One region of the Streptomyces sp. NPDC058308 genome, then DNA from elsewhere that is predicted to be linked to it. Evidence: riboswitches for the same ligand, from Rfam matches in the RefSeq annotation. Region 1 holds a riboswitch; the other holds the start of a gene.
The links. Region 1 has a riboswitch for cyclic di-AMP ahead of ACFVYL_RS28070 (C40 family peptidase). Riboswitches for the same ligand answer to the same signal wherever they lie in the genome.
Positions count from the first base shown of each region.

Region 2: another riboswitch for cyclic di-AMP. It lies ahead of ACFVYL_RS25135 (transglycosylase SLT domain-containing protein); the one in region 1 lies ahead of ACFVYL_RS28070 (C40 family peptidase).

Region 1 covers NZ_JBHVZA010000023.1:139,628-144,984, forward strand. Annotated here, with positions in the region: gene bioB (biotin synthase BioB) at 1-143, opposite strand, end outside; gene ACFVYL_RS28050 (8-amino-7-oxononanoate synthase) at 264-1,481, shown strand; gene ACFVYL_RS28055 (DUF397 domain-containing protein) at 1,516-1,659, opposite strand; gene ACFVYL_RS28060 (helix-turn-helix domain-containing protein) at 1,750-2,613, opposite strand; gene ACFVYL_RS28065 (ATP-binding protein) at 2,886-3,338, shown strand; gene ACFVYL_RS28070 (C40 family peptidase) at 3,398-3,871, opposite strand; cyclic di-AMP (ydaO/yuaA leader) riboswitch at 3,875-4,051, opposite strand; gene ACFVYL_RS28075 (hypothetical protein) at 4,409-4,717, opposite strand; gene ACFVYL_RS28080 (ATP-dependent Clp protease proteolytic subunit) at 4,725-5,357, opposite strand, start outside.
Region 2 covers NZ_JBHVZA010000019.1:136,378-141,734, reverse strand. Annotated here, with positions in the region: gene ACFVYL_RS25150 (helix-turn-helix domain-containing protein) at 1-248, opposite strand, end outside; gene ACFVYL_RS25145 (RNA polymerase sigma factor) at 694-1,266, opposite strand; gene ACFVYL_RS25140 (hypothetical protein) at 1,645-2,028, opposite strand; cyclic di-AMP (ydaO/yuaA leader) riboswitch at 2,695-2,857, shown strand; gene ACFVYL_RS25135 (transglycosylase SLT domain-containing protein) at 2,862-3,626, shown strand; gene ACFVYL_RS25130 (alpha/beta fold hydrolase) at 3,695-4,471, opposite strand; gene ACFVYL_RS25125 (helix-turn-helix domain-containing protein) at 4,584-5,357, shown strand, end outside.

The DNA of each region.
Region 1 (5,357 bases):
AACCACTGCCGCCGCACCTTCCCGGCGGCGGCCACTACGTCCAGGAGATCGTCGTCGGAGGTGGCCAGTACGGCCAGCGCCTCTTCGCGGGTCGGCAGTTCGCGCCGAAGTCCCTTTTCCACCAGCGTGTTCAGCAGGTCCATGGCGCTGATCCTTACGCACGGCAGCCTGCCGGGCCAAGGAGAGTTCGCACAACAGAAACGCTTTGAGGTGTAAGTATTGCCACACCCTGGCCGGGTGGCACGGCGGCTAAGGTCTGTGCAATGTCTACAAACAGGCACCCCGTGACGAGCGCGTCCACCGCGCCGAGCCACGCGCCGGGCGGCGCATCCGGCGCCGAGCCGGGCGCGGCGTTCGGCTGGCTCGACGAACAGGCGCGGCTGCGCGCCGACGCCGGCCTCGTGCGCATCCTGCGGCCGCGCCCCGCCGACGCGGGCGCCCTCCTCGATCTGGCGGGAAACGACTACCTCGGCCTGACCCGGCACCCGGAGGTCACCGAGGGCGCGGCCGCCGCGGCCCGGCGCTGGGGCGGCGGCGCCACCGGATCCCGGCTCGTCACGGGCTCCACGGAGCTGCACGCGGAACTGGAGCGAGAGCTCGCCGAATTCTGCGGCTTCGAGGCGGCGCTCGTCTTCTCCTCCGGCTACGCGGCGAACCTCGCCGCCGTCACCGCACTCGCCCCCGGCGATTCGCTGATCGTCTCCGACGCGGGCAACCACGCGTCCCTGATCGACGGCTGCCGCCTCGCCCGCGCGGCGACGCAGGTGGTGCCGCACGCCGATCCCGAAGCGGTACGCAAGACGCTCGGCGCCCACGACGGCCCCGCCGTCCTGGTGTCCGACTCGGTGTTCTCGGTCGACGGGGACATGGCGCCGCTGGCCGAACTGGCCGCCGCCTGCCGCGAGTCCGGGGCCGGGCTGATCATCGACGACGCCCACGGGCTCGGCGTGCTCGGCGACGGCGGCCGGGGCGCACCGTACGCCGCGGGGCTCGCGGGCGCGCCCGACACCGTGGTCACCCTCACCCTCTCCAAGTCCCTCGGCAGCCAGGGCGGCGCCGTCCTCGGCCCGGCCAGGGTCATCGAGCACCTGGTGAACGCGGCCCGCACCTTCATCTTCGACACCGGCCTCGCACCCGCCGCGGCCGGCGCCGCGCTCGCCGCCCTGCGCCTGCTGCGCCGTGAGCCCGAACGCGCGGCCCGTGCCCGTGAGGTCGCGGCCGAGCTGCACCGGCGCCTCACGGCCGAAGGCCTCTGTGCGGTACGGCCCGACGCCGCCGTCGTCTCGGTGCGCGCCCCCTCACCGGAGCAGGCCGTCCGGTGGGCGGCCGACTGCCGGGCCGATGGCCTGGCCGTGGGCTGTTTCCGTCCGCCGTCGGTGCCGGACGGCATCTCACGGCTGCGGCTGACCGCCCGCGCGGATCTCACCGACGAGCAGATCGCCGGTGCCGTACGGGTGATCAGCCGCCGCGCACCTCGATGAGCCGCTCCGGGTCCGCATGGGGCCCGGGCCGCGCTCAGCGCAGGCTGTCGACGAACGTCTCCCAGGGGCCGGGGGAGATGAGCAGGGCGGGACCTGCGATGTTCTTCGAGTCACGCACGGCCCGCAGGCCGGTCGGCTGACCCGGGTCGAGGGTGGCGGTCTCGACACAGTTGTTCATTCCGTTGCTGTAGCTGCTGCGCTGCCACCGCGCACCTTGAAGCGTTGTGCTGGAAGGTACGTACCGAGGCATTGCGGTCATGGTGCCTCCTTACGCGCCGTCGCCTAGTCCGGCGATGAATACCGTTGATTCCTCGGGTGAAAGCGCCTGTACCTGAAGGGAGTTGAAGGCCTCCGTGTACGCCTGGAGGTCTTCTTTCCGTTCGAGGTAGAGGCTACTCGTCAAATGGTCGAGAACAACCACATCCAGATCAGCAATGTCCGGAAATGAAAAGATAACGAAAGAACCGATCAGGCCTGCATGCTCACCGGCGGCGAACGGCAGTACCTGAAGCCGGACATGAGGCAGAAGTGACACCTCCCGCAAGCGCGCCAACTGCCCCGCGAGAACCTGCGCCCCGCCCACCGGCCGCCGCAGCACCGCCTCGTCCATGACCACGCTCAGCCGCACCGGCGGATCCGCGCGCAGCACGTCCTGGCGGGCCAGACGCACCTCCACGAGCGCGTCGACCTGCTTCTCCGGCAGCCCGCCGAGCGCCGCCCGGGTCACCGCACGCGCGTACTCGGGGGTCTGCAGCAGACCCGGGACCACGGTGGTTTCGAGCGTGCGCACCCAACGCGCCTGCGACTCCAGGCTGATGAAGTCCCGGTAGGTGGCGGGCAACAGGTCGCGATACGCCTTCCACCAGTGATGACGCCCCGCACCGGGATCGTCGGCCCCCGCGAACGCGATGAGCAGCTCGCTGCGCCGGGAGTCCCGCACCTCGTACGCCGCGAGCAGCCGCCGCACGTCGGAGGCCTTCACGCCGCTGCGGCCCGTCTCGATCCGGCTCACTTTCGACTGGTGCCAGCCGAGCCTGGCGGCAGCCTCACTGCTGGTGAGACCCGCCTCGTTGCGCAGGGTGCGCAGTTCGGCGCCGAGCTGGCGGCGACGCACCGCGGGGCCGTACTGCATGCCCGTCTCCTTCCGGCCGGAGCCGTCGGATCTTCCGGCGGCGAGGCGGGGCAGTAGGCGAGATTAGAGGAAGTGCGAGTCCCTCGCCCAAATACGCTCTGCCGTAGCAGAGTTCACCGCATCGAGCGACAGATATATGCACATCTCGGTGGATCGCCACGCGTGCCCGGCCAAGGAGTGGCAGTCTGGCGCGAAGCACCAGTCCGGGACGGTCCTTGAGTCATCCGCCGCGAGTCGGGGACCGGTCCCGGTGGGAAAGGGACAACGTCGCCATGGCAGATCACCAGGAAGCCTCCGTCACCCTGCCGAGCGATCCTGCCTCGGTCCCCGCCGCCCGGAAGTACGTCTTGCGTGTGCTCTCCGAATGGGGCCTGCCCGGCGACGCCGAGGTGACCGACACGATCCGGCTCATCGTCTCCGAACTCGCCACGAATGCCGTGCAGCACACCCTGGGGCAGTCGCCCACGTTCACCGTCGACATCGAACTGGACCGGGACGAGCAGCTGCGCATCGGCGTCACCGACAGCCACCCGCGCTATCCCAAACGGCTTCCCGCGGCCGTCCAGCAGGACAACGGCCGCGGCCTGGTCATCATCCGCTGGCTGACCGCCGAGTGCGGCGGCAAGCTCTCGGTCAGCCCCACCGACGAAGGAGGCAAGACCGTGTGGATCGCGCTGCCCTGGCGGGCCCCCGTCCAGCGCAGACACCGCGACGCCGCCCACTGACCCGGGTGACGGAGCGGGTCAGTCGGCGGCCGAGCGCCCGAGGGCGCCGCGTGGCGGGGTCAGCGCACCCTCCCGTACCAGACGCTCTTGGACCAGATCTTCTCCAGGCGCACCACGGTGCCCCTCTTGGGGGCGTGCCAGATGCGGTTGCCGCCCGCGTAGATCCCCACGTGGTACACGTTCCGCCCGGAGTGGAAGAACACCAGGTCGCCGCGGGTGCGCTGGGACCTGGAGACGTGCTTGGTCTTGTTGTACTGCGCGGCGGCGGTGCGGGGCAGCTTCTTGCCCGTTCGCTTGAACGAGTAGAGCGTCAGGCCCGAGCAGTCGAACCGGTGGGGTCCGACCGCCCCGTAGCCGTACGGGGAGCCCTTCTTGGACGCCGCGATCTTGAGCGCCTTGGTCCCATGGGTTGCTGCCTCGGCCTCCGACGTGAGCCCGGGGGCCACGACGGTGCCGCCTACGACGGCGAGCGTGAGGACCGATGCGGCACCGGTCCTGCTGAGCAGCGACGGAACATGATTCAGCGCGGTCATGCGCAACCCTTCGTCAGCCGCCTGTGAAAGATGACCTGTCGGGTTCGGGCAGGCGAAGATGCCCGGCCGCGTCGTGCTCTGCGGCTTCACCCCAAGGGCGTCGCCCGGACTTTCCGGACGGGCCCGTCGTACCTGGGTCCTCCACTCCTGCCGTTGCACAGATGTCGACCGGTCATCCGGGTGGCGGCAGGACTCGGCGTCCGCCCGGACCGCCCCACCGCTGTGGCAGGGGCTTGTCGTCGAAAGGGATCTTGACCCGACATGGGTCCGAAAACCGAGCCGAAACGGCTTTTTGTGAGGCTCCTCACGACTGACCTGTTCAGGTGGACACGGTCGAATTGGACCTCTCGGTGGGTGGTCTGACGACGGCTCGACCAGCAGCGGAATGTCAAATTCCAGACCTGCTGTACTCGCTGGACGCAAGTTCAGAACGTGCGGCGAAGGATGTTCGAATACGCCGTCCGTGGTAGCCCGACTGGTCCGTTTCGAAGCGGGCCGGGACGTTTCGGCGTCAGCGGGCGGCCGGTTGACGGGCGCTCAGCCGCCCGGCGGAGGCGGGAGGGCGATCCGTCCTGCACGCCGTTCACCGTCGAGGACGCGCAGGGCCCGGGCGAGCGTGGGCGCGTGCACCTCACTCTCGCCCCGCTGGTGCATGACGGCGAGTGCGTCCCGCAGGGCGGTCGCACGGCCGACCAGCGCCTGAGCGGCACGGAGGCCGCCGTAGGTGTGCTCGGCGCGGGCCGGGTTGATCCGGCCGAGGAGGTCGACGACCTCGAGATAGCGGTCGATCAACTCCGCCTCGGCGCGGGTCAGGGCGGGCAGGGGCGGAAGCTCCGGCGGCAGCATCGGCAGGTCACCTCGCGTCCCGCTCGGCGAGCGAGCTCTTGCGGTTCGCGATGATCCGGTCCACGAGCCCGTACTCCACGGCGGACCGGGCGTCGAAGATTTTGTCCCGCTCGATGTCCGCGCTGATCCGGCCCGGGGCCTGCCTCGTGTGCCGTACGAGCAGCTGCTCCAACAGCCGCCGGGTGCGCAGGATTTCGTCGGTCTGGATCGCGAGGTCGGTCGCCTGGCCGTGGATCGGTTCGGAGACCGCGGGCTGGTGGATCAGTACGCGGGCGCCCGGCAGAGCGAACCGTTTGCCGGGTGTGCCGGCGGCGAGCAGGACGGCGGCCTCCGCCGCGGCCTGCCCCAGGCAGGTCGTCTCCACGTCGCAACTGACGAACCGCATCGTGTCGTAGATGGCGGTCATCGCGCTGAACGAGCCGCCGGGGGAGTTGATGTACAGCGAGATGTCGCGGTCCGGCGCCTGGTACTCAAGGTGCATGAACTGCGCCATCACGTCGTTCGCCGAGGTGGCGTCGACGGGGGTGCCGAGAAAGATGATCCGCTCTTCCAGGAGCTTGGAGTACGGGTCCATGGTCCGCGTCCCCGAGCTGGTGCGTTCGGTGAACTCGGGCAGGACGTAGCGGGCGGACGGACGGTT
Region 2 (5,357 bases), on a different contig from region 1:
AGCGCCTCCCGCGGCGGCGGCGAGGTGATGGAACGCCAGGCGGGCACCACGACGGTACCGGCCCGCGCGATGGCCTCCAGGCCGTAGGGCGCGCTGAGTTCGAGCCCGCCGGTGCTGCGCAGCGGGCCCTCCTCGCCCGCGCACACCAGCAGGCGGTACCGGGGCACCCCCGCGTCCTCGCGGTCGATTCCGAACACGGAGAGTGGAATCGAGCTCTCGAAGATGGGGCCACCGCTGAACAACAGCACGGCGACAACCTCCCGGCGACGCCGCCCGCCGGGCCTCCGTACACCTTCTGACCCTGGCGAATACCTCGACCGGTCCCCCGCACGGACCTCTGACCGATCGTGCGGGTGCTCGTACGACCGGTCATGTGCACGGTCATACGGCCGGTCATCCGCCGAAAGCCTCGCCGCCCGCCGTCCTTCGGCGGGCGACTTTGCCGCCTCCGCCGGCCCACCGGCAACGCTCCCCGCCCCGCCGCCGTGTGTCGCGAGTGCGGAAGCCGCCCCGCCCGACGGCATGCCAGGGCCGGGACGGCCGGAATCGGGCCCCGCAGCCTGCCCCAAGCGCGCTCGGATCCCCTCCAGGCCCGCTTCGCTGTCAAAGGTCTCTTCGAGTGCCTGACCCACCGCGTCTTCGGTGGCCTCAAGGGCCCTGGTCAGGATCTCGTCGCCGGTCACATCCGGTTCGTCATGCATCGCTCGCCTCCCCGCTCACGACAGCCAGCCGACTGCGGGCCTGGTGAATCAGGTTGCGTACTGTGCTGTTGGTGACTCCCATGTCCTGAGCCGCCTCGTCGGTCGAACATCCCGCGATGTGTACGAGGACCAGAGCCTGACGCTGACGTTCCGAGAGATCTCCGATGGCGTCCAAGACGTTACGGAACTTCTCTCTCACCGTCACTTGGTCCTCGACCGGCATCACGCCACCGTCCCGGTCCATCTCCTCCCCCAGCAGCACCGTCTCGGCCCCACGTCGATATACCGACATCGCGTGCCGGACCGCGGTTTTGACGAGCCAGCCCTGCCAGTTCCTGATCTCCTCGGCTCCCGGCTTGCGCAGGTATTCCCCAGCTTGCACGAAAGCATGCTGGCAACCTTCCCAGCCGTCGTGGCTGTTCCCGGCCGCGGCCACCGTCGCTTTCCGGAGCACCACCTTGCCGTACTGCCGGAAAAGGGTCTCGACCCGCGCTGCGCACGCGTCACTCCATCCGTCGGGCTCCCCGTCCGCATCAGGCGGCCGCTCATCGGTATCGCTCGTCACTGGCGCCCGCCCCTCCAGCCCCTGGGACGGTGATCTCCCACTCACTCATCGCCCTTCCCTGAGCATCCCGCGCTCTGAAGCGGACCTGCGTCCCGCCGGGTGAAAGCCGCAGCACGGCGACAACCGCAGCCCATCGGGCCCGCTCCCGCACTCGGTACGCGAGCGCGGCCACCATGGTGCCCAGGACGGGCAGGCCCGTGCAGGCCAACAGCCACACATTGTCACCCACGGCGTTCGTCTCATCCATGTCGACGACAACTCCTTCTGCCCGATAGAGAGTTGAGGAGCCCAAAACGTCTAGGCGCCCGAGCCGACATCTATTCCGTACCCGCTCACCCGCCCGGAACGCGAGTCCGAGTGGCGCTCCATCGCTACGGTTCAGCCAGAACCGGCCAGAACCGGCCCGGCGCCGAAACCACCGATGACGGCGAACCGTTCCAGGTCGACGACGGCGATCCGGCGACCGGGAGTGGACAGAACCGGCGGCACGGAGGCGTCGTGGGGGCGCACCAGACTCACCGTGTGCGACAACAAGCCGGTGACAAAAGCCCGTTCGCCGTCCCGGCTGAGGGAGAACAGGTGGGTCTGCACCCCATGGGTAGGCACCACTCTGGTCGGCGCCTCGTCGGCGGTCGGAGCGTCAAATCCGAGCAGTACCGCCTTTTCCAGGCTCAGGGCGTACAGCCGGTCGCGGCTATCGATCCCCATGCCATGGATACGGTTGAAGGGCCGCGTGTTGAACTCGTGCGGATAGTCGGGCAATGGGACCCTCTGCCGACGCTGCACCGAGACACATCGCAAAAACTGACGGCGTGACCGCTTTTCTCGACCATCACTAATTCGTCGGCCCGTTGGTCGACCTGTTCCTCGGCGCGATCCGCCTGGGAGGCAGCTGACACCGGCACGGTCAATCCGCTCGCCAACACCCCTGCCCCCGCCGCTTTCATCACCGGACGACGTGTCGTCACATGGCCCGCCTCGATTCCTCGGCAACCCGCTGGACGCGGCTCGGCTCAACTGGTGACATGTCTATCTTGTGGTGAAAAGCGCCCTATGCGCCACGTGCAATTTGCCCCGTGATGCACACCTCTGCACCCTTGGAGGCGTATATAAAGCATTGCCTGCATTGCGGAGCCCTCGACCGGAATGGCGCACCCGCGCTATGCCATCGAGTCGCCTTTCGATCCGCGCCCCATTCGGTGAAATGAGTCACACCGCTCGTCCTGGCCCGGAGTGAGGACCTGAAGCGCATTCGCGTTCCACCCAAAGCGAGTTGGGTCTAGTCGATCAAAGAAAGCAAGGGCCTCCCGATTGCCCCTGGCCGACCCCGCACATTCCCCCGCCAAATGTGGACCTTGTTCCGTTCTGACTTTCTCGTCTAACGTCACGCCCAATCCCGGATGGAACGCCGAATCCTGCCGCTGTCCGGAAACCTACTCACCCACTCACTTACGCACGGCAGGAGCGGGGAACCCAGGTATGCCGCCAGTCCGGATTCCGGAACGGCTCGGGGTGAAGTCGCCATATCAGCGCGACCGGACATCTCCCGTCCGAACCCGACAGCTCACCTCGCAGGCGACGGAGAGGAATTCGTCATGCCTGCAAAGGGAAAGCACCGCCGCCCCAAGTCCAACTCGCTCAGCCGGGGCATCGCCGCCGCAGGCGCGGGCGGGACGGTGCTCGTCCTCCCGGTGCTCGGCGCGACCACCGCCACCGCGGCGCAGGCCGACGCGGCCGCCAAGCCCGCCGCGGCCCCGACGACCTACGTCGTCGCGGCCGGTGACTCCCTGTCCAAGATCGCACAGGAGCACTCCCTGAGCGGTGGCTGGAAGAAGCTGTACCAGGACAACCGCGGCGTCCTCGGCGGAGACCCGCAGCTCATCCACCCCGGGCTCAAGCTCACCCTCAGCAGTGCGGGCACAGCCGAGCCCGCGCAGAAGTCGACCGCGTCCAACGCGTCCGCCGAGCGGGCGGACCGCTCCGAGCGCCAGGACGACCTCGCCGCCGAGCCCGCCGCTCCCCCGGCGCAGAAGTCCTACACCAACGACCTGGACGGCTGGATCAACGAGTCGCTCGACATCCTGGCCCAGCAGGGCATCCCCGGCTCGTACGAGGGCATCCACCGCAACATCATGCGCGAGTCCTCCGGCAATCCCCTGGCCATCAACAACTGGGACTCCAACGCCGTGGCCGGGACCCCCTCCAAGGGGCTCCTGCAGGTCATCGGCCCCACCTTCGCGGCCTACCACGTGCCCGGCACGTCGATGGACAGCTTCGACCCGGTCGCCAACATCACCGCCGCCTGCAACTACGCGGCCGACCGGTACGGCTCGATCGACAACGTGGACGGCCCGTACTGACCTCGCCCTTCATGCGGCAAAGCGGCAGGGGGCGGGCAGGGCGTACGGAGGATGTGCCGACGCCCTGGTCAGACAACTGCCGCGAACGTCGTGATCGCCTCGACGAGGTCGGCCGGAGCTTCCAGCGGGATCAGGTGCCCCGTCTTCGGAATCACCGTGAAGTCGGCCCCGGAGAGATAGGGAACCAGGTTGGCGAGGAGCACGTCGACGGGCTCGACGCGGTCCTGCTCTCCGGCGATGACCAGGGCGGGGACGCTGATCATGCGGGTGTGCTCGGTGATGTCCTCCGCGATGCCGCGCAGCGGCCACTCTGTGCGGGCGGTGTCGGCGCCCGCACGCGAATCGGTCGCGACCTGCGCCTTGATCGATGCGGGCAGCTCGGTCGCGGTGAGGATGCCGTCCCGTGCGACGGCGACGGATTCGTCGGAATCGTAGGCGTGGGAGAGGCCTTCCCGGTACTCGGGAGTGATCTGCTCTGCGGGCTTCGCCGGACCGGGGCCGACGAGGACGATCCCGCGGAGGCCGGCGGGCCGGGCCGCTGCGATCAGCTGCGCGACCTTGCCGCCCATGGAGTGTCCGACCAGCACGTACTCGGTGATGCCCGCGTCGGCGATCACCGCGAGCGTGTCGTCCGCGAGCCGGCGGAGCGTGTAGGGGCCGGGCAGGCCGCTTGAGCGGCTCCACCCACGGAAGTCGACTGTGAGGACGTCGCGGCCCGGGAGGCGGTCGACGACGAGGTCCCAGGTGCGGGCGGAGCCACCCCAGTAGTGCAGGAACACCAGGGTCGGTCCGGCCCCCGGCCGGTGGTCGTAAGCGGGCAGCAGCGGTTGCTGTGTCGTGTTCATTCGCGATGCCTCGATCAGTGCTCTGCGGCGGATCTCCCTTGTCTCCATTGGATATCCGCGGCTCTCCAGAGGCATCGGCACGATTGGTCGCCCGATGGTGGAAACTGGACACATGGCCGCGATCCGACAGATGACCTACCAGCCCGTCGGGCACGGTGCCGCCGCTGTCGAGACGATGACGTTCGCCCGCCTTCGCGAGCTGAACGACGGCGGCACGCAACGTGCCGACTTCCACGTCCTGGCCGTCGTCGACGCCGGACACGGCTCCGTCACAATGGACTTTCGCCAACTCCCCCTCAGGGAGCGGTCCGTGGTGTGGATCATTCCCGGCGCGGTGCACCGATGGGACGACATCGCCGAGGTGGCCGGGCACATCGTGCTGTTCATCCCGACTGCGCCGGTCACCCACGCCACCCGAGAGCTCGTCGCGTCCCCTGACCTGGTCGCGCAGTGGAGCATCGACGAGGCCGACTGGCCGTTCGTCGACGCCGCGCGGAACCACCTGCTCCTCGAAGCGTCCGCCCGGCCCCGAGACGTGCCGACGGAGTTGCCCGAGATCCTGCTCTCCGCACTCATCGCCCGGATCCGGCCGCCGCACGGCGAAGCGCGGTCGGCGAATGACGAACGGCCGGTGGGTGAAGAACGGCCGGTGCGTGCAGAACGGTCGGCGAGTCCGGTGTTCCGGCTGTTCCGGTCCAGTGTCGAAGCGCACTTCCGGGAACATCATGACGCCGGCTACTACGCCCGGGCCCTGGGATACACGCCCCGCACCCTCTCCAGAGCAGTGCAGCAGGCCACCGGCCTCACCGCGAAGGCCTACATCGTCGATCGCATCATCCTGGAAGCCAAACGCCTCCTCGCACACGACCGCCTCACCGCAGCCCGC